DNA from 3 places in the Solibacillus sp. FSL K6-1554 genome. Region 3 is predicted to be linked to each of the others. Evidence: riboswitches for the same ligand, from Rfam matches in the RefSeq annotation. Region 3 holds a riboswitch; each other region holds the start of a gene.
What was found. Region 3 has a riboswitch for thiamine pyrophosphate ahead of thiW (energy coupling factor transporter S component ThiW). Riboswitches for the same ligand answer to the same signal wherever they lie in the genome.
Positions count from the first base shown of each region.

Region 1: it holds a riboswitch for thiamine pyrophosphate, as region 3 does, so the genes downstream of both, tenA (thiaminase II) here and thiW (energy coupling factor transporter S component ThiW) in region 3, are expected to answer to the same signal.
Region 2: it holds a riboswitch for thiamine pyrophosphate, as region 3 does, so the genes downstream of both, thiT (energy-coupled thiamine transporter ThiT) here and thiW (energy coupling factor transporter S component ThiW) in region 3, are expected to answer to the same signal.

Region 1 covers NZ_JBBOSS010000001.1:2,713,560-2,721,533, reverse strand. The annotation lists gene MHB58_RS13535 (glycoside hydrolase family 18 protein) at 1-15, shown strand, start outside; gene MHB58_RS13530 (NAD(P)H-dependent flavin oxidoreductase) at 137-1,117, shown strand; TPP riboswitch at 1,255-1,353, shown strand; TPP riboswitch at 1,420-1,518, shown strand; gene tenA (thiaminase II) at 1,595-2,287, shown strand; gene thiM (hydroxyethylthiazole kinase) at 2,265-3,008, shown strand; gene thiD (bifunctional hydroxymethylpyrimidine kinase/phosphomethylpyrimidine kinase) at 3,005-3,817, shown strand; gene thiE (thiamine phosphate synthase) at 3,801-4,418, shown strand; gene MHB58_RS13505 (bifunctional 2',3'-cyclic-nucleotide 2'-phosphodiesterase/3'-nucleotidase) at 4,544-6,907, shown strand; gene MHB58_RS13500 (glycine betaine ABC transporter substrate-binding protein) at 7,105-7,974, shown strand, end outside.
Region 2 covers NZ_JBBOSS010000001.1:3,522,977-3,530,950, forward strand. The annotation lists gene MHB58_RS17595 (aminopeptidase) at 1-5, shown strand, start outside; gene MHB58_RS17600 (hypothetical protein) at 168-368, shown strand; gene MHB58_RS17605 (beta-class carbonic anhydrase) at 528-1,097, shown strand; gene MHB58_RS17610 (GNAT family N-acetyltransferase) at 1,150-1,710, opposite strand; gene MHB58_RS17615 (polyphosphate kinase 2 family protein) at 1,783-2,625, opposite strand; gene map (type I methionyl aminopeptidase) at 2,797-3,549, opposite strand; gene thiT (energy-coupled thiamine transporter ThiT) at 3,740-4,306, opposite strand; TPP riboswitch at 4,437-4,545, opposite strand; gene MHB58_RS17630 (DUF4870 domain-containing protein) at 4,662-4,994, shown strand; gene MHB58_RS17635 (hypothetical protein) at 5,062-5,190, shown strand; gene MHB58_RS17640 (SMC family ATPase) at 5,246-7,974, opposite strand, start outside.
Region 3 covers NZ_JBBOSS010000001.1:3,145,019-3,152,992, reverse strand. The annotation lists gene MHB58_RS15735 (SDR family NAD(P)-dependent oxidoreductase) at 1-56, shown strand, start outside; gene MHB58_RS15730 (transporter substrate-binding domain-containing protein) at 265-1,065, shown strand; gene MHB58_RS15725 (amino acid ABC transporter permease) at 1,131-1,790, shown strand; gene MHB58_RS15720 (amino acid ABC transporter ATP-binding protein) at 1,828-2,568, shown strand; gene MHB58_RS15715 (S-ribosylhomocysteine lyase) at 2,585-3,055, shown strand; gene MHB58_RS15710 (SRPBCC family protein) at 3,177-3,674, shown strand; gene MHB58_RS15705 (VOC family protein) at 3,960-4,355, shown strand; gene thiW (energy coupling factor transporter S component ThiW) at 4,728-5,234, opposite strand; TPP riboswitch at 5,320-5,409, opposite strand; gene MHB58_RS15695 (cupin domain-containing protein) at 5,530-6,102, opposite strand; gene MHB58_RS15690 (nucleotidyltransferase) at 6,182-6,982, opposite strand; gene MHB58_RS15685 (IS3 family transposase) at 7,289-7,974, opposite strand, start outside.

The DNA of each region.
Region 1 (7,974 bases), 430 kb from region 3:
GTAGTGAAGAAATAGCAAAAGGAAAGAAAGTCAGATGAAAAAACATCTGACTTTTTGATTGTCATCTAAATTAAGAAGGAGATTTTATTGAAGCTGATGAAGTATTAGTAGTAGCTGAATAAAAGGGGGATTATAGATGGGGAATATTCCGGAAATTTTACAAAACTTACGTATCCCAGTAATCGGGGCACCATTGTTTATTATTAGCAATCCGCAATTGGTCATTGAACAATGTAAGGCAGGAATAGTTGGGTCAATGCCTGCGTTAAATGCAAGACCGGCAAGCCAGTTGGATGAATGGTTAGCTGAAATTACAGAGGAGTTGGCCAGCTATAATGCCAAAAATCCGGATCAGCCGGCTGCGCCATTTGCCATTAATCAGATTGTTCATAAAACAAATGAACGTCTGGAACAGGATATGGAGCTTTGTGTGAAATATAAAGTTCCGATTATTATTACTTCACTTGGTGCACGTGAAGAAGTATTTGAGGCAGCACATAGTTATGGAGGCATCGTTTTCCATGATGTCATTAACAATCATTTTGCAAAAAAAGCGATTCAAAAAGGTGCAGACGGCATCATTGCTGTAGCAACAGGTGCAGGTGGCCATGCAGGTCAGCAAAGCCCATTTGCGCTCGTACAGGAAATCCGTGAATGGTTTGACGGTCCATTAGCTTTATCAGGATCAATCGCACGAGGACATTCGGTATTGGCTGCACAGGCGATGGGGGCTGATTTTGGCTATATCGGTTCACCATTCATCGCGACCGAAGAAGCGTTTGCTCGTCAAGAATATAAACAGATGATTGTTGATAGTACTGCAGAAGATATTGTATACAGCAATTTATTTACAGGAATCCACGGGAATTATTTGAAAGGTTCTATCATGAACGCGGGGATGGACCCGAGTAATTTAAAAGAAAGTGATCCTTCAGCAATGAACTTTAACGATAATACCGCAAAAGCCTGGAAAGATATTTGGGGCAGCGGGCAAGGAATTGGCGCGATTAAAGAGATTACTTCCACAAAACAATATGTCGATAAACTGGCCGAGGAATATGCTCAGGCTTATCAGGAACTGACTGGTAAAAGATCTGCAGTAACCCATCTACAATAGATGTCAGCGCATCATTAGTAACAAAATTTTTACTAACGATGCGCTATTTTGTGAATTTGTTATTGAACTATTAATTTCGTAATTTTGTGAATTCACTTGCCCGGGTCGAATTAATTTGTTACACTCTGGGTAATTAAATGCATTTGCGGGGGGACACAGCAGTGTTGAGAAGGTTAAAACCTGACCCTTAGAACCTGACCGTTAATACGGACGTAGGGAGCAAAGTACAAGCTATACATATGTACTTACTTTGGCTCCGCGTATATTTTACGTGGAGTCTTTCTTTTGCAAATACACAAGCATTTGATTTGCGGGGGGACACAGCAGTGTTGAGAAGGTTAAAACCTGACCCTTGGAACCTGGCCGTTAATACGGACGTAGGGAGCAATGAAAAGTGTATCTACACTTTTTGGGGACGTCTCTCTATATGTTGAGACGTCTTTTTTGTGCTTCCGCCAACAAAAAGGAGGAGTAACAATGGGATTTTGTGAAAAGGTAAGAAAAGAAACGGATTTTTATTGGGAGGCTAGCTTTTATCATCCTTTTGTACAAGGGATTGCAGATGGGAGTCTACCGCTTGAGAAGTTTAAGTTTTATATGCTGCAGGATGCGTATTATTTAAAACATTATACGAAAGTATTAGCTCTTGCAGCTGCAAAAGCGACAACGGATGATGATGTTCAATATTTTCTGCAAACAGCAAAGTTTATCCATGATGCCGAGCTTGAGTTACACCGTACAACGTTTAAAGAATTAGGTGTGACTGTGGATGATTTAGAACAATTCGAACCAGCACCAGCAGCCTATAACTATGTGAGCCATATGTACAATGCAGTGCATAACGGAGATGTAGCAGAAGCATTTGCGGCAATCCTGCCATGCCCATGGCTGTATCAGGAAATTGGGCAAAGATTAAAAGATGCATGCCCCAATATACCTCTTTATGAACAGTGGATTGCATTATATGCTTCCGAGGAGATGCTTCAAAATATTGAAGTACAAAAATCGATGCTAGATCGATATGCGAAAGAACAACCTGCAAAGCTTAAAGTATTACAGGAGCATTTTAAGAAAAGCTGTTATTACGAATGGATGTTTTGGGAAATGCCTTGGACGAAGCAAAGCTGGGAACAAGGAGTGTATGTAAATGAGTCTGCAAGCAATTTATAATAAACAACCATTAGTTCATTGTATTACCAACTATGTTGTCGCAAACTTTACAGCGAATGGCTTGCTGGCGGTAGGAGCTTCACCAGTAATGGCGGATGCAATAGAAGAAGTGGGGGAAATGGCTGCCCAGGCGAATGCTTTACTTTTAAATATGGGCACTTTGAATGAACGGACAATAGAGTCGATGAAGAAAGCAGGACTTAGCGCAAACATGCATAATACTCCCGTTGTCCTTGATCCAGTAGGTGTAGGGGCAACGAAGTTTCGAGCGGAGACAGCACAACAACTGCTCGATCGTTTAAAGATTAATGTAATCCGTTGCAATATTGGAGAAATGGCGGCTCTGGCGGGAGTAAATTGGGCGTCTAAAGGTGTGGATAGTGGCAAAGGAGATATCGATGTTGCAGTGACTGCCAAAAAGTTGGCTAATAACTATCAATGTATTGTGATCGTAACAGGAGAACAAGATGTTATTACTGATGGGAAAAGAGTGGAATTTGTAGCGGGTGGTCATGAAAAGGTGACAAAAATGACGGGGAGTGGCTGCTTGCTTAGTGCCTTATGTGCAGCGGTGCTTGCAAACAGTAAAGAACCGTTTGATGACTTAATGACGCTACTTAATGAATATAAACAGGCAAGTGCCAATTCTGTTGCAACTATAGGAAATTTCCACACAAATTTCTTGAATGAACTAGAAAATTTAGCGGGGGGACGAAAATGATTACATGTACGATAGCAGGATCGGATAGCGGTGGCGGTGCCGGGATTCAAGCCGATTTAAAAACGTTTCAGGAACTCCGTGTATTCGGTACATCAGTAATCACCGCATTAACCGCACAAAATACTGAAGGAGTGCATGGAATTTTTCCGACAACGGCTGATTTCGTTCAAGCTCAGCTAAAGGCAGTACTTCAAGATTTCGACGTAAAGGCAATTAAGACAGGGATGCTGTTTAGTGCTGAAATTATCGAAGCCATTGTGACTTTACTAAAAAATACGGATATTCCGCTTGTCGTTGATCCGGTCATGATTGCAAAAGGCGGTGCCAGTTTGCTAGAGCAGCAGGCAACAACAGCTCTTAAAGAAAAGTTATTGCCGCTCGCAACCGTTTGTACCCCGAATATACCGGAAGCGGAAATCCTGACAGGCTATAAAATACAAACGGAAAAGGATATCGCATCAGCGGCGCATGATTTATTAAGTCTGGGGCTGAAATGTGTTGTCATTAAGGGTGGTCACTTAAACAGTAAGCATGCGACAGATACGGTTTTCATTCGCGGGACGCAACCATTTAAAATGAAAACCGAGCGGGTGGATACGAAACATACTCACGGTACAGGATGTACATTTTCTGCAGCGATTACCGCGGAAATGGCAAAAGGCAGATCGATAGAGGCAGCCATAATAGAAGCAAAAAAATATGTGCAGCTTGCAATCCGTCATCCGCTTAATATTGGTCACGGGTTCGGTCCGACAAATCATTTCGCCTATCATGAACAGCGGGGGATGTGCGATGTCCATGTCTTTTGATTTGAATAAATATTTTGTGATGGGAACGGCCAATTGTAAACGCGAACCGTTGCTTGTTTTGGAAGAAGCGTTACAGGCAGGCATTACGATGTTCCAACTGAGAGAAAAAGGAAAAAATGCATTAAAAGGCGATGCGTATGCAGAGTTTGCCCGTCAATGCCAAAAGCTGTGCCAAACATATAAAGTGCCGTTTATTATTAATGATGATGTCGAGCTTGCATTAACATTAAATGCAGATGGTATTCATGTAGGGCAGGAAGACACCGGTATTAAACAATTTAGATCTTGCGCGAAAAATAAAATCATCGGTGTATCGGTTCATACGATGGAGCAACTCGAAATGGCCATTGCAAATGGGGCGGATTATGCGGGAATTGGTCCAATTTATGAAACTTATACAAAAGATGATGCGAGAGCACCAGTAGGGCTGACGTTACTGCAAGAAGCGAAATCTCAGTACCCCCAATTCCCGATTGTAGCAATTGGCGGAATCTCTGTAGAAAATAGTTTCATTGTTAGACAAACCGGAGTAAATGGAGTCGCCGTTATTTCTGCAATCAGTCATAGCGATAATATAAAAGAGGCTGTAAATTCACTGTAAGTTAAATTCTGTCATATAAGTACTATTTTGATTGGAATAACCTGTACCAAATTACTCTTTTCTACTATTCTGGCAATTTAGTATGATAGTTCTGTTATACACTACAGAATATGGGAGTGAAAGAAATGTTGAAAAAACTATCTGCATCAGCCTTAACGCTAACACTTTTAGCAAGTGGCATGTCAGCAGTTTCAGCGGCACCAGTCTCTACAAATGAAGATATGACACGTGGAGTGTTTGTGAAGGCCGTAATCGATGCATTGGGAGTAGAGGTCGGTACTGGTCAGACTGTAAAATTTCAGGATGTACCTGATTCACTTAAGCCTTATATTGAAAAAGCGGTAGAATTAAAGTTAATTAAAGGAAAAACTCCAACTAAATTTGCACCAGACGAAAAACTGACACGCACACATGCATTCCTTATTGCGGCAAGAGGATTGCAGGATAAGGAAACATATTCTGAAAAGGTATTGGATCAGTTTAAAGATGCAAATAAAATTGGACAAGGCAATCGCCAGGAAATGGCCAAAGCGGTAGCAACAGGATTACTGACAGGCTTTGAAGACGGAACGATTCGCCCGAATGATTTTGTAACAAAAGCACAGATGCAAAAAATTCTTCAGCGCTTTTTGGAAGAATACAGTCCGGTAAAGGCAAATACGACGGTTTCTTTACGTATTTTAGGAACGACGGATATTCACACAAATATTGTAAACTATGATTATTACAAAGATACGCCAACGAACAGTTTAGGTTTGGCAAAAACTGCGCTGCTAATCGAAAAGGCGCGTGAGGAAAATCCAAATACAGTGCTGTTTGACAATGGAGATGCAATACAAGGAACGCCACTTGGCTCGTATATTCAGTCAGTAACGAAATTAAAAGACGGCGAAGTTCATCCATCGATTGCTGCGATGATCGCACTTGATTATGATGTCGCGACATATGGTAACCACGAGTTTAACTACGGGTTGGAATTTATCGATGAAGTAACGGATGATGCCCCATTCCCGTATGTAAATGCCAATGTGCGTAATGCAACGACAAAGGAATTAATGTATGAGCCATATGTCATGATTGAAAAAGAAGTAGTCGATTCAAACGGTGAAAAAACGTTGATTAATATTGGGGTAACAGGTATTGTGCCACCTCAAATTTTAAAATGGGATAAAGCAAATTTAGAAGGAAAAGTAACAGTCGATGATTCCGTAGAGGCTGTTAAAACAGTCGTTCCGCAAATGAAAGAAGCAGGAGCAGATGTTGTCGTAGTACTTTCACACTCTGGTATGGGAGATGCTACACATGAAAAAGGGGAAGAGGATGTATCGTATTTACTATCTACAATTGAAGATGTGGATGCAATCATTACAGGGCATGCCCATGGCGTATTCCCTGGTAAAGTGGATAGCTCTATAACAAATGTGGATATTGAAAAAGGAACAATGAACGGCAAGCCGATTGTTATGGCCGGTAAATTTGGTAGCCATTTAGGGGTCATTGATCTAGAGCTTGAGAAAAAAGACGACTCATGGGATGTTACAACAGGAACTGGCGCGGTTCGTGAAATCGCAAAAGATAATGATGCTGTCAGCGCTAAGGTTGTAGAAAGTGTAAAAGAAGCACATGAAGGAACAATTAAATATGTGCGTCAGGCAGTAGGGACAACGACAGCGAACATTCACAGTTACTTCTCGCAAGTTCAAGATGATCCTTCTATTCAAATTGTAACGAATGCCCAGTCAATCTATGTGAAAGAAAAGTTGAAAGGTACAGCGTATGAAAACCTTCCTGTCCTGTCAGCGGGTGCACCATTCAAAGCCGGAACAAGAAGTGATCCGGAATACTATACATTTGTACCAAAAGGTGAGCTTGCAATTAAAAATGTAGCAGATTTATATTTATATGATAATACACTTGCGATGCTGAAGGTAACAGGTGCAGATGTGAAAGAATGGCTTGAAATGTCTGCAGGCCAATTCAATCAAATAGATGCAACAAAATCAGAAGAACAGCAATTAATCAACGCCGAATACCGTTCATACAATTATGATGTTATTGACGGTGTGACGTATGAAATTGATGTAACAAAACCGGCAAAATATGATGCAAGCGGAAAAGTTGTAAACGAACAATCATCACGTATTGTCAATCTGCAATATAACGGGAAGCCAATTGATGCAGCACAGGAATTTATCGTAGCGACAAATAACTATCGTGCGAATGGTACATTCCCAGGTGTTCGTAATGCGACTGCGGTTGAAATTTATCCGGATGAAAACCGTCAGGCAATTATCGACTATATTTTAGCCGAAAAAACAATTGATCCGACAGCAGATGGCAACTGGAAGTTCGCTCCGATTCCGGATAGCGTAAACGTTGTATTTGAATCTTCTAAAAAAGCAGTTGATGTATTGGATGAAAACAGCGCTATTAAGTATATTGGAGACGGTACAGACGGCTTTGGCAAGTATGGTTTAAAAACAAAATAATTTTAAAAATGCCTGTAGGCGAAGAATTCCTTTCTTCTGTCTGCAGGTTTTTTTGTTTGTTTTGAATGACTGTTACGAGTAAGAATTAATACCGGTAAGTAACTAATTTTTTTAGAAAACCTTTTGACATAGTAACAACCTGTTGTTAATATTGAGTTGTTACTTTTTAGGTAAAAAATTTAAAAGAGGATGAGAAGATGAGCAAAATCAAAACAATGGGTATAACTTTAGGAATGTCTTCCACGCTGCTACTTTCTGCTTGCGGAGATGATACGGAGAATAAAGAAAGTTCGGCCGGAGCGTCGTCTTCCAGTATTGGCGAACAAGTCGATTATACAGTAGTTGCTACTGAACCCGGAGCAGGTTTAACTGGCCTTTCCCATGAAGTAATGGAGCAATATGAGAATCTGGAAGGCTGGACATTACAGGAAAGTTCAACTGCTGGAATGCTGAGTACGTTGGATAAGGCGATACGAAATGAAGAACCGGTTATTGTGACAGGCTGGACACCACACTGGAAATTCTCGGCTTATGATTTAAAAATACTTGAAGATCCTAAAGGTATTTTGGGAGGTGCTGAAAACATTCAAACACTTGCCAGAAAAGGTTTAGAACAAGACTTGCCTGATGTATATACAGTACTTGACCGCTTTTATTGGGAGCCGGAAGATATGGAAAAAGTCATGTATGATGCACAAGAAAATGGTGACTTTGATGTAGCAGCAGCCGATTGGGTTGAAACTAATCAAGATAAAGTTAGTGAATGGACAAAAGATATAGCACAAGGAAATGGCGAAAAGGTAAAAATCATTTCAACACCTTGGGATTCGGAATTTGCATCGAGCAGCATAATAAAATTGGTGCTGGAACAATTAGGGTATGAACCTGAAGTAACACCAGTCGATCCGGCCATTATGTTCCAGTCAATCGCAACTGGTGAAGGGGATGTAACGGTAGCACCATGGTTACCAACAACTCACAAAGCATTTTATGATAAGCATAAAGACGATATTGTTGATTTAGGTGAAAATCTAGAAGGGACGCAAAATGGTTTTGTTGTTCCGGCA
Region 2 (7,974 bases), 380 kb from region 3:
TTTAACCGCTGTTTCACTTCCGGCTTTACCGATAAATAAAATTTCAAGATGTCGCCATATTTACAGTTTTTTCTACATTAACTAACTAAATTACCCTACAATGTTCCAATTTAATAGGGTATAATTGGTTAATGATTGTTATTACTAAATAGAGAGGAGTTTTTATAATGTTTGATCACCATTATCCGTTCTTATCTGACTACTATACGTTAGTGTTAGGGTTTACGGTTATACTTCTTGTATTCTTATTTATGTTTATTATGTACTTACGTATTGGTTTACAATCACACGACTCTGTTATAGTAGATTCAAAGGCAAATACATTTGCGCCAAACGAAAAATCATTGGATGGTCACCATCATCATTAAATTTTTTTACAACCACTCTATTGAGTGGTTGTTTTTTTGATATTAATACATCACTTCTTCTTTATTTATTTTATTTTTAACTTTGTTAGTGCGCATTTGTTTGAATTATCTAAAAAATATTTTAAAATAAAACAAGAATCGAAAGGGGTTTGAAGAACAATGTCTGCATTGCAAACGATTTTAGAATTTAACGAAAAATTCGTAGAAGAAAAACAATATGAACAATATGCCACAACGAAGTTTCCAGATAAGAAAATTGTAGTTTTATCTTGTATGGATACACGTTTAGTAGAATTACTACCTAAAGCTATGAACTTGCGCAATGGGGATGTCAAAGTTGTAAAAAGTGCAGGGGCAATCGTAAATCACCCATTCGGCGGGATTATGCGCAGTTTACTTGTAGCCGTTTATGAATTACAGGCAGATGAAGTATATATTATCGGCCACTATGACTGTGGAATGAGTGCAGTTGATCCGAACGTAATGATCGGCCATATGCTTGAACGCGGGGTTAAACAGGAAACGATTGATGTCATCAATTATGCCCGTTTTGATTTAAAAGAATGGTTACGCGGTTTTGGGGATGTTAAAACAAGTGTATTAAAAAGTGTGGACTTAGTCAGAACACATCCATTAATGCCAAAAGGCGTTCCAGTACATGGTCTTATCATCGATCCTGCAACAGGAAAACTTGATTTAGTAACAGACGGCTCAGTTGAACAAAAATAGATAATAAGTAATTAGCGACAGCGCTCAATATAATGAGCACTGCCGCTATTTTTTATAATGTGGCCCCTTTATATTCCCGCTGTAAAATGGCGTACATATAATGATCCACCCATTTTCCGTTTATATACAATAGCTCTCGTAATAACCCTTCTCTTGTAAAGCCCGACTTTTCCAATACACGAATAGAAGCAGAATTTTGCGGCGCGACATATGCCTCAATCCGGTGAATATTTAACGTAATAAAAGCGAATTCCATTATTAGACGTACTGCTTCAGTGACAATTCCTCTACCTGTAAACTTCTCATCCATCGAATAGCCGATAAAACCGCTTGAATAAGGTAAACGTTTAATCGAATAGAGAGAAATATGCCCGATTAACTGACCTGTTGCATTATAAAAAATGCCGAATGAAAATTCCCTGTTTGACTGCAGTAAATGTATGCTTTCTAAAATTTTATTGTACTGTACTTGTTCTGTATAAAATTCATCGTGATGTAATGGCTCAAATTCGGACCAATACATTTTATTGTCATTTAATAATTTTGCCAATCCTTTCGCATCCGACGGGGTAAACGTACGAAGCGAACATTGTTGCCCAATAAGTTGAACCATTGGACCCTCCTTCTTGTGAAATAGCTTGAATAAGCTTTTCATTGAACCACCTACATTTCATTTCAAAGCTTGCTACCTTTTTTTCAACTTTTTCTTTTTTGATTTTACAGGCTTTGGTATTATATCTATAAATTCCGATTTTTCTTTATGTGCAGTTGTTTTATTACCGCTTTCGAAAATGTTCGTTAGCTTTAATCCGCGCTTTGTAACTTCTTTTTCTATATGGGTAACTACTTCTTTTAGTACTTGAACACGTGCATAGTTTTTGTCGTTCCCCGGAATTAAGTGCCAAGGAGCGTTTTCCGAATCAGTTTTTTCAAACATTTCATCGGCTGCCTCACAATATAAATCAAATTTATCACGGTTCCGCCAATCTTCAGCCGTCAATTTCCATGATTTATATGGATCAGCTGCTCTTTCATTAAAACGTTTAAGCTGTTCATCCGAATCGATATGAATCCAAAACTTTATCATTATATAATCTTCATCTGTCAATTGCTTCTCAAAACTATTTATTTCTTCATAAGCACGCTTCCATTCTGCTTCTTCAGCAAAACCCTCTATACGCTCCACCAGCACCCGACCATACCAAGAGCGATCAAAAATCGCAATCTGGCCATGCTGCGGCAACTTTCTCCAAAAGCGTTGCATATAATGATAGCGCATCTCATGGGGCTGTGGGGCAGAAATTGGCCATACCATTAACCCACGCGGATCGATACGCTCTGTTAAACGCTTAATCGCTCCCCCTTTTCCTGCTGCATCCATTCCTTCAAATGCAATAATAAGGCCAATTTTATTATTAAATAAAAATTGCTGGGCATTTAGCATTTCATATTGCAAAGCTTTCAATTGCTTCTTATAGATTTCCTTCTCCAGTTTTTGCGATAAATCCACATCTTGTAGCTTTTTCAAATAGTGCTGCCTCCCCTATTCCATTTATTATGTATATTTTACTCGAAAGTGTATGGAATTGGTAATTGTTGCGGTTATTTATTTGAATCATTTGATTATTTTATGTTGGCATCCTGTTTTAATAGAACAAAAAAACGCGGGCGCACTTATATATGCACCCACGGTTATAATTTAGTCTTCCAATGTTGTTAAAATAATTGGTTTATCTTTTGTTACAATAATCGAGTGTTCGATCTGGGCAACTAATGATTTATCCGGTGTAATAAATGTCCAGCCGTCACCTGATTCTACGATGTGCTCAGCCTTCGCCGAAATGAACGGCTCTACCGCCAACACCATGCCTTCTTTCATGATTGTCGTATCCCAAGCATCGTAATAGTTCAAGACATGGTTTGGTTCTTCGTGTAATGATTTACCTAAGCCGTGTCCTGTTAAGTTCATAATTACCGTCAACCCGTGATCACGTGCTTCACGCTCTACTGCTTTACCGATCTGATTTAATTTCGAACCTGCTTTAACCTTTGTCATCGCACGGTCAAATGCTGATTTTGCTACAGAGCAAAGTTTTTCTTTATCTTCATAACCTTCACCAACAACAAAAGAAATACCTGTATCTGCAAAGTATCCGTTTAAAGAGCCCGAAACATCAATGTTTACGATATCGCCGTCCTGAATAACCTTGTTCCCTGGAATGCCATGTGCAACTTCGTGATTTACTGAAATGCATGTATATCCCGGAAAATCGTATTCGTCTTTAGGACCAGAAACCGCGCCTGCTTCCGCAAACATACGGCCTGCAATTTCATCTAATTCTTTCGTTGTCACGCCAGGTACTGTCGCAGCTTTCATTGCCTCGCGAATTTCAGCACAAATGCGTCCAATTTTTTTAAACGCTTCTATTTCTTCTTGTGTAGTAACAATCATGTGTAACTTCCTTCCTCTTAAACAATGTCTACCCTTAACTATAGCATACTTAATATCGGTTGTAATTGTTCAAGGATTTTAAAATTATTTGGATTTATGATCAAATTAATACGACATTGTACAATAGAAATTAGAAAAAGCTTGCATCGGGAAAATAATCCCTTGCTGCAAGCTTTGAGTTTTCCATTCATTATGGTGTTTGTGCTTTTTGGAGTAAACGGGGTGCAGATGTGAATAATATAACTGCAATAACCGCTGTAATTATTGTTGCAGGTACCATATAAGTACTGTTATAAATTATTGAGTAGATCCACACATTATCATCGCCTGCGTACTCTTTAAAGAACACGACACCTGCAAGCAAGTGCGAAACAAATCTTAAAGCTCCGCCTATTAGAGCTCCTATTACGATATAAATTGCCATTTTTACTTTATTGAGTGATTGTGTTGCCTGTAATAATGGCTTTCTTACAATTGCCGCTAACCCTACTACTGTAAAGGCAAGACCGTAATCTAAAATCGCCTGAAGCCAGTGTACTATGTAAGCGCCGAACATCATTTGCATAACGCCGATCAGCAAGCCAGTTGCAAGTCCTGCTGTTAGCCCCCAACGAATGGCCATTAACATAATCGGTACCATAACAAAGCTGATTGACCCGCCCTGTGCCCACATTTTAAAAGATACTTGGTCCAATACAAGTCCGATGGCAGCAAATATCGCTATCTCCACCATCATCAATAATTTTTTTCTGTCCATAACAATTCCCCTTTCTTTTATCCGATGTAACAAAAGTGAAGAGGGATAGAATGGAACTTTTACTTCTTCTAGGTATTTAGAAAAAGCAAAAAACGATAATCAGGACAAAAGCCTGACTATCGTTTGAACAGTCGGATTCTATCCACATCCCTACGCAAGTGCTAACTTACAGGTTCAAAGAGTCAGTGCAATCCCGTGCACAATCTCAGCCGACTTTCTCGGCACCCCTTGTGGTACATCTAAATTTTTATTGTTTGAACATGCTCATTGTAACGAATATTTCTACAACTTTCAACAGCTATTATTTTGAAACGTACTAGAATTACATATAATAGATACGAAGGAGTGATAAATGATGGATCAATCGAAAGGTTTAAGTGCATTAAGCTATTTGAGCTTTTATTTTGCACCGTTTATTTTACCGGTAATTATATTTATCGTTACGAAAGATCAAGCCGTTAAAGGCCATTCTAAAAAAGCTTTTATTTCTCAACTTATTCCAATACTGTTAGGGATTTTGTACATGATTTACTTTTTCACTTCCGTTCTTTCCTGGAATAATACTTTGACAGTGAGCGTGCAGGATTTCTTTATTAGTTCACATTTTATCGGATTTATTCTTTTAGTCCTTATTACGTTTATTCTGGCGATTTGGAATCTAGTCCAAGCGATTAAAGTTTTACGTTAATGTTTATGATAGCTCCTTCTTTGGGTATATTTTTTATACGAAATGTATTCGTTAAGGAGTGTATATCATGAAATTAAATAAACTCATTAAAACCGCAATTAAATATGGACCGATCGTGTACCCGATCATTAAAAAAATGATGGATAAAAAATCTGCACCCCAACCAGCAACTACACGACGAACGCCAAAACGTTAACGCAGAAAAACACATTTCGCACTAAAACTCGTGTGAAATGTGTTTTTTGTTGTCTTTATTTAATAATAATTTCCGTTTTACTGTAGCCTTCTTTTAGCTTTTGGACTTGTAAAATGGCAGGCATTGCTGCTTTTAATTCGGCCACATGGGAGATGACGCCGATTAGGCGGCCTGTTTGCTGAAGATCGATCAAAATATCGATTGCCCGTCTTAACGCTTCCTCATCCAATGTACCGAAGCCTTCATCGATAAACATCGTATCGATATGCACACTTCCTTGAACACTTTGAATAACATCGGCCATTCCTAAAGCTAATGAAAGTGAGGCATTGAATTTTTCACCGCCGGACAATGTTTTTACATCCCGCGTTTGTCCTGTATGGCTGTCATATACATCGATACTGAGCCCGCTTTGTGCATTTCCTTCTTTACGACCTGTCGATTTCAGGAAGTATTGACCATTTGATAAGACACGTAATCGTTCATTTGCCGCATGGGTTACTTTTTCCAAATAACCAATTTGCACAAATCGCTCAAATGAAATTTTCGAATCGTTTTGTCCACGGATTAAATTATAAACATGCTCCACCTGTATCAGTTTCGCTTTATAGCTTTCGATCTGCTGTGCGAATTGGTCAAGTTTTTCGAGAGTTTCCTCACATTGCTCAACATAGGACTGGGTTAATGTAATTTTAGAATACTGTGCCTCGATTTGCTCATTCAGCTCATGAATCTGTTGCTCACTTGCCGTTAAATCAGCCCGTTCTTTTCCTTCGAGCAAAGGTTCTTCCTCGGAAATTTGAACAGATAATGTATGAACATTTTGCTTGTAAGCTTCAACTTCATCCTGAATTTGCTGCTGAACATTTAATGGCAGTAACGCATTCTTATATGTTTCCAAGTCAAAACTTTCTTGCTGCAATGCTGTATCAAACGCTTTTTGCGCTGAAAGAGTCTCCTGCTGTTTTTCTGTTACAAGGTTTTGTGCATGTAGATGGTTCACTTCACAAGATTTTTCATCTAATTGGATTTTTTGCATTGCCTCCAGTGCACTTTGAATTGCACTTTTTAAATGGCGGTGTTTTTGCTGCTGGCTGGCCAATTCTTGTGTTACTTCATCCAATGTAGAAAACTGAGGCAATAATGACTGCTCACTTTGCTCAAGCTTCCCTTTTTCTTGTGCATATTGTTTATCGATATCGACTACATATTGCTGCCCTTTTTCAATACGGCCTTGCAGCACTTCTTTACTTTCAATAAGCTGTGCCATCGTTTTCTTTTCAGTGATGAGCTGTGCCTGCTGCTGCTTTTGCTTTGTCAATTGCTCAGTCAGTTCGGCCAATTGCTGTTCATAATAATGTAGTTGTGAAAGATCAACGTTCAGTAACTCTAGAGCATTTCTTTTCTGTTCCAATGCTGCCTTTTCAACATCCAATTTCGAATTGACCTGATAAAAGCTTTGCATAGCACGGTCGCCTTCTTGACGAAGATGTTCCAGTGCATTTTCATCAATGGTAAACGCTTCGCTATTATGAATGGCTGGATGCTCCGTGCTCCCACATACAGGACATGCTTCCCCATGATGTAATGAAGCCGCTAGAAACGCTGCCTGATTGCTGCGTATTTGCTGCTCCATATTTTGCAGCTTCTGTTGCGCTCCATCGGCAATTTGTTTCTTATCAGCAAGCTGTTTCACTAAAGTTTCTATATTCTTTTGTATTGCAGCCACTTCTTTTGCCATTTCAATTTTTCGTGTTAATACAGCATGTGCTTCATACGTTTCATGGTACGTCACTGTCGCATCTTCCAGCTCATTTATAATAGCCTGCTGCTGTTGATGTTTTTCTTTTAAAGAAGCTGCTTCCTTTTGGAGCTTATCAAATAATTGCTTTGCGTTTTTCTGGTTTTCTGCAAGCTTTGCCACCTTTTCCCGCTGCGTATTAATCGATTGATAGATCGGGACAAGCTGTTCAAGCTGTGAAATTGATTTCGTAAATTCATCCAACAGTGGCTCATGCTGCTTTTGCTCCTGATAGTGATTTGTCGCCTGCAGAAGTTGTGCCTGTGCACGTTCATAGTCAGCCTTTGCTTTCTGTAAGGTAACTTCGGCTTGTTCAAGCTGCCGTTTTACCTTCTCATATTCACGTTCTAAAGGTTCTATTTGATTAGCCTTTTTTGCAAGTACAAGTTTCTGTTGTTCTGCTTGTATTTTATCCTTTTGCTGCAGCAATTCATCGAGCCGGGCTTTCCTGATTAAAAACTTTTCAATTCGCTCATTTAACAGCCTTTGCTCATTTAATGATTTAACTAACGTTTGTAAATGCGTTTTCGAGGCTGCATATTGCCCTTTTAATGCCGCACATTGCTCTTCATAAAATTGCTGTTCTGTTTCCAATGCCGTTTTTACTTGATACAGATTAATGACATCATTGTTCAGAGCTGTAAACAGTTCCGATTCTCTGTGCGGGAGGCGGGACCGAATATCATGAATCGTATTATCCTGCTGCATCCTTGCTTGTTCATAATGCTTTTCAGCAATATTCTTTTTCTCTTTCAGCAGTTCCACCATTTTCGTAAAGCGTTCCGTTTTAAAAATTTTTCGGAAAATCTCTTCTTTATGCTTTGATTCCGAAGTGAGGAGCTTTTGAAATTCTCCTTGCGGCAGCATGACGATTTGATTGAACTGGGACTGTGTTAAGCCGATCAGTTCTTCAATTTTCGACTGAATGAGCTTCACTTGAAACTTCTCTACAGCGGGCACAGTGACCCCATCCGTAATTTCAA
Region 3 (7,974 bases):
GGACGGATCTGACAATCGATGGCGGGATGACGAAGAAAATGATTTATGAAGAATAATAGTAAGACAGTAAAATTACATGAAAGTGTCAATTTTCCATTTAAGGAAATTGGCACTTTTTTATGTATTTAACCCATTTTACCGTCCGTATTAATTAAAAGTTCTAAATTTAATTATTGTTCAGAAAATAAAGATTGTTTTTGCTGTTACTCTGTTATAATATAAAGCTTATAAAAAAACTAGGAATTAATAATGGAGGCAATTAGAATGAAGAAATTATTATCAATCGTTACATTATCGGCGCTCGTTTTAGCAGCATGTGGTGGCGACAAATCAGATGAAAATGCAAGCGAGGCAAAGAATAAATTAGAGGAAATCCAGGCAGATGGAAAAATTCAAATCGGTCTTGAAGGAACATTCCCTCCGTTCAGCTTCCATGATGAATCAGGTGCATTAACAGGCTTTGAATATGAGATTGCCGATCAAATCGCAAAAGACCTAGGTGTTGAAGCAGAATATGTTGAAACAAAATGGGATTCATTGATCGCAGGATTGGATACAGATAAATACGATTTTGTTATTAACAACGTATCGATTACAGATGAGCGTAAAGAAAAGTACGATTTCTCCGTTCCATATATGAAATCGGAAGCGGTAGTAGCCGTGCACACAGATAATACAGAAATTAAAGAGCCGGCAGACATGAAAGGCAAAAAATCTTCACAAACAATTACAAGTAACTTTGCCCGCGATGCTGAAGCGCTTGGTGCAGAAGTTGTTGCAACAAATGATCTGATGAGTTCAATCGAGCTAGTAGTACAGGGACGTGCAGATGGAACAATCCATGACCGAGTGACATTCCTGACATACTTGCAGGAGCAGCCTGACACGAAGTTGAAAGTGCTGGACGGTGCGATCAATTCAACTGATATCGCATTAATCTTAAATAAAGAAAACGATGAGTTCCGTGAGAAGTTAAATGAAATTATTAAAGAACGTACAGAAGACGGTACATTCGAAGCAATTTCAGAAAAATATTTTGGTGAAAATGTTATTTCAAACAACTAATGGGAAGGTCGTTTCGACGGCCTCCTTTTTTACATGGCTTTCATTACAGAAAGGAGTGCTAGTGGATGAGTAGAGAAATGGATATTTTACTTAGCTCAATCTGGCCGATTTTAAAAGCAGGACTTCTTGTTACCATTCCGCTATCGCTCATTGCTTTTGCCATTGCATTAGTCATTGCAGTTGTGACGGCATTAGCAAGAATTTCGAATTACCGGGTTTTACGATGGATATTCGGTGCTTACGTATGGGTGTTTCGCGGAACTCCATTATTAGTGCAATTATTTATAGTGTTCTTCGGTCTACCGAAACTGGGGATTACCCTTGATGCGTGGACAGCGGCAACTATTACATTCTCTCTGAATACGGGTGCATATGCTTCTGAATCGATCCGAGCTTCAATTTTGGCCATTCCAAAAGGGCAATGGGAGGCAGCAGAATCACTCGGTATGACGTATTGGCAGATGATGCGACGTGTCATTGCACCGCAAACCGTTCGCATTTCATTGCCGCCAGTAGCCAATGATTTTATCGATATGGTAAAAGGGACATCTTTAGTAGCCAGTATCACACTTGCGGATCTATTCATGGTCGGACAGCAAATTACAGCAAGGACATATGAGCCGCTTATGATTTATTCACTTTGTGCAGTTATATATTTAATCTTTATTAGTGTGTTGATGGTCATTCAAGGCCGACTGGAAAAATACGCTTCAAAATATATATAAGTCGGGTAACGTGAAGCGCTAAAAGGGAGGGCTTATTATCGTACAATTTCAGCAGATGTCTAAGTTCTTTGGCGAGAACGAGGCATTGAAAAATATTAATTTAACATTTCATGAAGGCGAAACAACGGTTATTTTAGGTCCATCCGGTTCAGGGAAATCAACGCTGCTGCGCTGTATCAATCTGCTGGAGCGACCTGAAAAAGGCGTTCTGACAGTCGGGAACCAGACAGTTGAACTGAACAAGCCGATTTCTCAGAAGAACTTGCTTTCGATTCGTCAAAATACGGCGATGGTATTCCAAAGCTTCAATTTGTTCCCGCATATGAAAGTGCTTGAAAATGTGATGGAAGGGCCAGTTACCGTTTTGAAGCAGGACAAAGAAATTGCAAGACAAAAGGCACAGCAGTTATTGGAGAAGGTTGGCCTGAGTCATAAAACAGACCAGTATCCTTCGCAATTATCCGGCGGGCAGCAGCAGCGTGTCGCCATCGCAAGAGCATTGGCAATGGAGCCGCAGTTTTTACTGTTCGATGAGCCGACAAGTGCACTGGACCCAGAACTAGAGGGAGAAGTGCTGAAGGTGCTGAAGGATTTGGCGGAGGAAGGCAAGTCGATGATTATCGTGACGCATAACCTGAATTTCGCACGCGAAGTGGCAGACCGGATTCTATTTCTGGAAAACGGTGAAATCGGCTATGACGGCGTAACCGAAAACTTCTTTACAGCAAACAATAATGAACGGATTCAACAATTTATAAAATCGATGCAGTTTATCTAATATAGGGGGATTTAACATGACAACAGAGAAAACAAATGTAGAGAGCTTTGATTTAGACCATACGAAAGTAGTAGCACCATACGTACGACTTGCCGGTACGAAAACAGGAGCAAAAGGCGACGTCGTAACAAAGTACGATATCCGATTCAAACAGCCGAACAAAGCGCATATGGAAATGCCGTCACTACACTCATTAGAGCATTTAATGGCTGACCGTATCCGTAATCATAGTGAAGACGTCGTAGATTTATCGCCAATGGGCTGTCAAACAGGCTTTTACTTGGCATTACTGAACTACAATGACTATGACGGCGTATTAACGATTATTGAAAATACGCTGAAGGATGTATTGAAGGCGGAGTCGGTACCCGCATGTAATGAAGTACAATGCGGCTGGGCAGCAAGTCACAGCTTAGAAGGCGCAAAAGCATTGGCTGAGGAATTTTTAACAGGCCGCGATGAGTGGCATATTGTTTTTGGGGAATAATTGATGAAGCAAGTCTTCTGTGAGAATAATCTCACAGGAGACTTTTTTATTGGAGCAATTGTTTTAAAAGTTCCTGTGAATAGGTTATTAATAAACTATAGTAACTAAAAGGAGAATTTGAATGTACAATACCTCAACGACTACATTAACAATGAAAAGAGAATTTAATGTGAAGCCTGAAAAAGTGTTTGACGCGTGGTTGAATCCTGTAATGATGAAAAAGTGGTTCTTTACATTGGAAGGGACGAACAAGCTTGCACAAAATGACCCAAAAGTAGGGGGCAGTTGGGAAATTGTAGACCACCGGCAAGGAGTGGACTACCGGGCGATCGGGGAATACGTTGAAATCAATTCGCCTGAAAAAATCGTGTTCACTTTTAAAATGCCGCAATTCAGCGAATTGGAAGATACAATTACAGTGGAGCTGAAAGCGTTGGGACAAGGCAGTGAAATGACGTACACCCAACTGATCCATGTTGAAAATAAAGAGCAATGGACAGATGCAGACATCGTAAAAGCTCTAGATGAAATGCGAGATTGCACAGAACATGGCTGGAACTTAATGTTCATGGGTCTGAAGGAATTAGTTGAGACCGGAAAAGTGAGCTATCAAGGTTAGGGCGTATAATGAAACACCGGGTGGGGGTCATGACCATCCGGTGATTGAATGTTCGGGGAAGATTTTCTAATAAAATGTTGAATTGTTCTACTAGATCTTTATACGGTACCTGAAGAAGTAGCCGCATCTTCGGAACAACAGCTCATCGCGAAATTTAAATATTAAACCAAAGGCATCGTCTAGTTAGGAGATGCCTCTAACTTATAGGGAGAAAAGTTCGCGAAAAAGGGTAAAATAGGCTAAATTGAAGTGGTGCAAATTTGAATTAAGAAGGGGAAGAGTCCGATGAAAAGCGCAAAACCATTTTTAATGTTTCAAGGCGGCGTTGCAGAAGAAGCGATGAACTTCTATACATCACTTATCGATGATGCGGAAATTACAAGCATTGTTTACTACGGGGCAAATGAAGGCGGAGACGAAGGAAAAGTCATGCAAGCCACTTTTTCGATAAAAGGTCAGGAATTTATGTGCATTGACAGTAATATAAAGCATGAATTTGACTTCACACCGTCATTCTCTATTTTTATTACGTGTGATACGGAAGAAGAAACCGACCATCTTTATGAAAAATTGCTAGAAGGCGGGCATCCGCTAATGCCAATCGATAATTACGGTTTCAGTAAGAAGTTCGGCTGGGTAAATGACCGTTACGGAGTATCTTGGCAGATTAATTTACCTTAATAAAATGTGCCGGGTGTCTGAATGGATACCCGGCGTTTCATTTTCTAATAAAGGTCTGAGTTGTTCTAATATATTTTAAAATCTTCTAATAAAAGTGAGATTTTAAAATATAATTGTACATTGTGCTAATAAGTCTTTAATATGTTCAAATATCGTCCACAGAAGTTCTAATAACCCCCTGCAATCTTCTAATATCTATCATAAATCTTCTAATAAAAAACGGCAGGCTACCGCAAAAAGGTCGCGTATCATAAAAAGAATAAGCCCGTTTTACCAAAATCCCAAACTGTTCTAATATCATTCGCAGAAGTTCTAATATCCCGCCAAGAAGTTCTAATATCGACACAAAAATTTCTAATAAAAACCCTCCATTCACCCGGCATTCTGATAAAGCATCCCGCCAAACGCCCGGTTTCTCACCATAATCTTCAGCAAGCCATAGCCTAAAAGCGCCCCCGCAAAAGAACTCATCATAAATGCCGGGACAAAACCGAACAGCGCCGCTTCCTGACCTAAAAATAAAATGGCGATCGGGTAAGTAGCCATCGCACCGAGCAACCCGGTCCCGATTACTTCACCTACTGCCGCAAACGCTAACTTCTTCGTTTTAGCAAACAGAAATGCAGCCAAAAAGGCACCAATCATACTCCCCGGATAAGCAAAAATACTGCCTGTCCCCATTAAGTTTCTCAATGTCGATGTAAGGAATGCCTGTAATACCGCATACCATGGACCGAGCAACACCGCCGATACGACATTGGCAAAATGCTGAATCGGAAATATTTTGGCAAAACCTAAAGGGATGTACACAAAACTGCTGAGAATCGTTGTAAGTGCAGCGATAATCGCTGAATACGTAAGCTTCCTCGTTTTATTCATCTCTTCCATCCTTTACAATAAATTTTTGCAACAAAAAAACCACTTTCAACTAAAGAAAGTGGTATCGCAGCCTAAAACAAATAAAAAGGGATCGACACTACTTTCCTACGCTAGTATTACCTAGATCAGGTGCAAAGGGTTCTTCTCAGCCAAACAGGCGCCCCTAGTAGTTTTCATATTCAATTATAAGCAGATTACCTGCTTCCAATATTAGGTTAATTTCACAGTTATCATAACACGGCCGTTTCATTATGCAAATGTATTTTTGAAATTTGATTCCTTTGACCGAGAAAAACTACTGCTCATACCCGCCGCCATAGTTGCCGGGCTGGACTTGCTGCCAAGGGTTTGGCGGACCGATGAACGTATTCGGTCTGACAGGAGCAATTGCCTGCTGCCATAAATTTTCGTTCATGCCATATGTGTGGGCCATAATATTTGCTGGTGTCAGCTTGAGGAGGTCGGAACCTAAAATGACTTCAGGTGTCGGTGCGTTGAAAATGGCGAGCAGATGCGTGTTGTTTTGCGTGGCGACTTCGTAATGCCACCACCCTTGAGGAACGTTCGCCACCTGGCCGGGGGTAATCGGAAAATGCATCAGCTGTTTCGTAAACGGATTCAAAATCGAAACAACCGCACTCCCCGCAATACAATAAACAAGTTCCGCCGCATTTTGGTGGTAGTGCGGTTCAATGACATTATTGGCACTCAAATAAATATCAAGCAGCGATATATTATCCAGTGTATTTAACTGGTTGACGCCCATTACATTAATAAAATTTTGCTGGTCTTTAACGAACAACGGGTTTTTATTAAGGTCGAATGTAAACTGGGGTTGCACTGATGTATAATCTTGATTCGGATTCAATAGTTCACCTCTTTTTTATTGTAGTTAAAATATGCAATAATTTACCAGTGCGTGCCTATTGTCGTTAGTAGCCATCCATCTAAAAATACACATACAACGCATTGATTAATGTGAAAATTAAAATAAACAGGGTAGCACCACATACAATAATTTCTGTAAAGTGGACGAACATGACTCTTTCATAACTTAACTCAGCTTTACGAAAACCAAAGAAATCCCCATGACTGATAATATAAATAAACGTACTCACGACCATTAAGGAAGACATTAAAAATGAAATTGTTGGCAAAGAAGTAACGTAGCGCGAGTTGCCTCCTGTTTCCATATAGAGCGGAATATCCAATCCCTTGCTTAACACAAAACTGACAATGACCATGATGTAGATAATAAACGAAATATTAAACGGGTGTTTGCGGTAATCGATCAGATCAAGCAACTTTTTTGTCTTCCCCTTAAACTCCCAATCCTTATTGTCTTCTACTCTGTCACCTTTCAGCATGTAAATAATACCGGCTAATACAAGCCCCGAAAATAAATACCATTCCAACATCGTAAAAAACAGCGTCCAGCTATAAAACGGTGCGATCACAAGCGGGAGAACAACAAGTCCACTCAACCATTTATTAAATGGCTGATTGGCAATTAGCCATTCGTTCAAAGCATGCCGTTTATCTTTTGTATGTCCTTCTTCCGGTTCCTGGTAACTGAAGAATTGATTCATTACAAAAGCGCATCCTACCAGTACCAACCCGATTCCGAAAGTAAGATAAGAAGCTTTCGGATAAATCACGACCCCATCATAATTAAGGATGATCCAGTTCCCGCATAGGGCAGTGATCAATATCCCGGTAAGCATCATATATGAAGATAAGTTTCTCATCCGTACACCTCCAATTGTTCTATTCTACGTCGATAGGCTGGAAATAGTTTCAAATAAAACAGGAGGTATGTAAATAGTTCTAATAACGACCGGCAATGTTCTAATAAACCCAAAAATGTTCTAATATAATTGCGATTTTCTAATATATCACTCAGTTGTTCTAATAACCATCCGACATCTGGTCTTCTGTCAATATTTCGGACACGCGTTAAGAGACTTTTTTGCTACCGCCCTTCGGTTGCTCTGTTTTTCATCCCTCCATGCCCAGACCTGAGCATGGAGGGATGAAAACCCTGTAAGAGAACTTTATGAGGCATTTTGACAAACTGACTCCTGTTGATTTCTCTCAAATTGGTTTGGTGATAAATAACCGATTGTTGAATGACGTCGTCGTTCATTGTAAAAGTTTACGATATATGACTCCACGCTCTTTCGTGCTTCTTTTTTGGATTCGAAACGGTGACGATAGATCCATTCTTTTTTGATTGTGGCGTGGAAGGATTCAATACACGCATTGTCATAGGGATCTCCTTTACGACTCATGCTAATTTTAATCCCATGTTCTTTTAAAGTTCTTGTATAGCTTGTGGCACAATATTGTGCGCCTCGATCTGAATGATGAACTAATCCCTTCTCGGGTTTTCGAACTGCTAATGCATGCTTCAAGGCTTGATCTACTAATGTTTCTTCCATATGATCTGCGATGGCCCAGCCGACGATTTTACGAGAATATAAATCCATGATGGACGCAAGATACACCCACCCCTCCAGTGTTCGAATATAAGTTATATCTGCGACCCATACTTTATTTTTCTCTTTTACTTGAAATTGACGTTTGACTAGATTCGGATAAATAAATTGATGGTGATTGGAATCCGTTGTTCGTTGAACAGTTTTCGGGATTACGGCACTTAACCCAAGGTTTCGCATCATATTCGCAATTTTCTTTTGCGAACAGACATAACCTAAACTCGCTAAGTCTTGCGCAATGC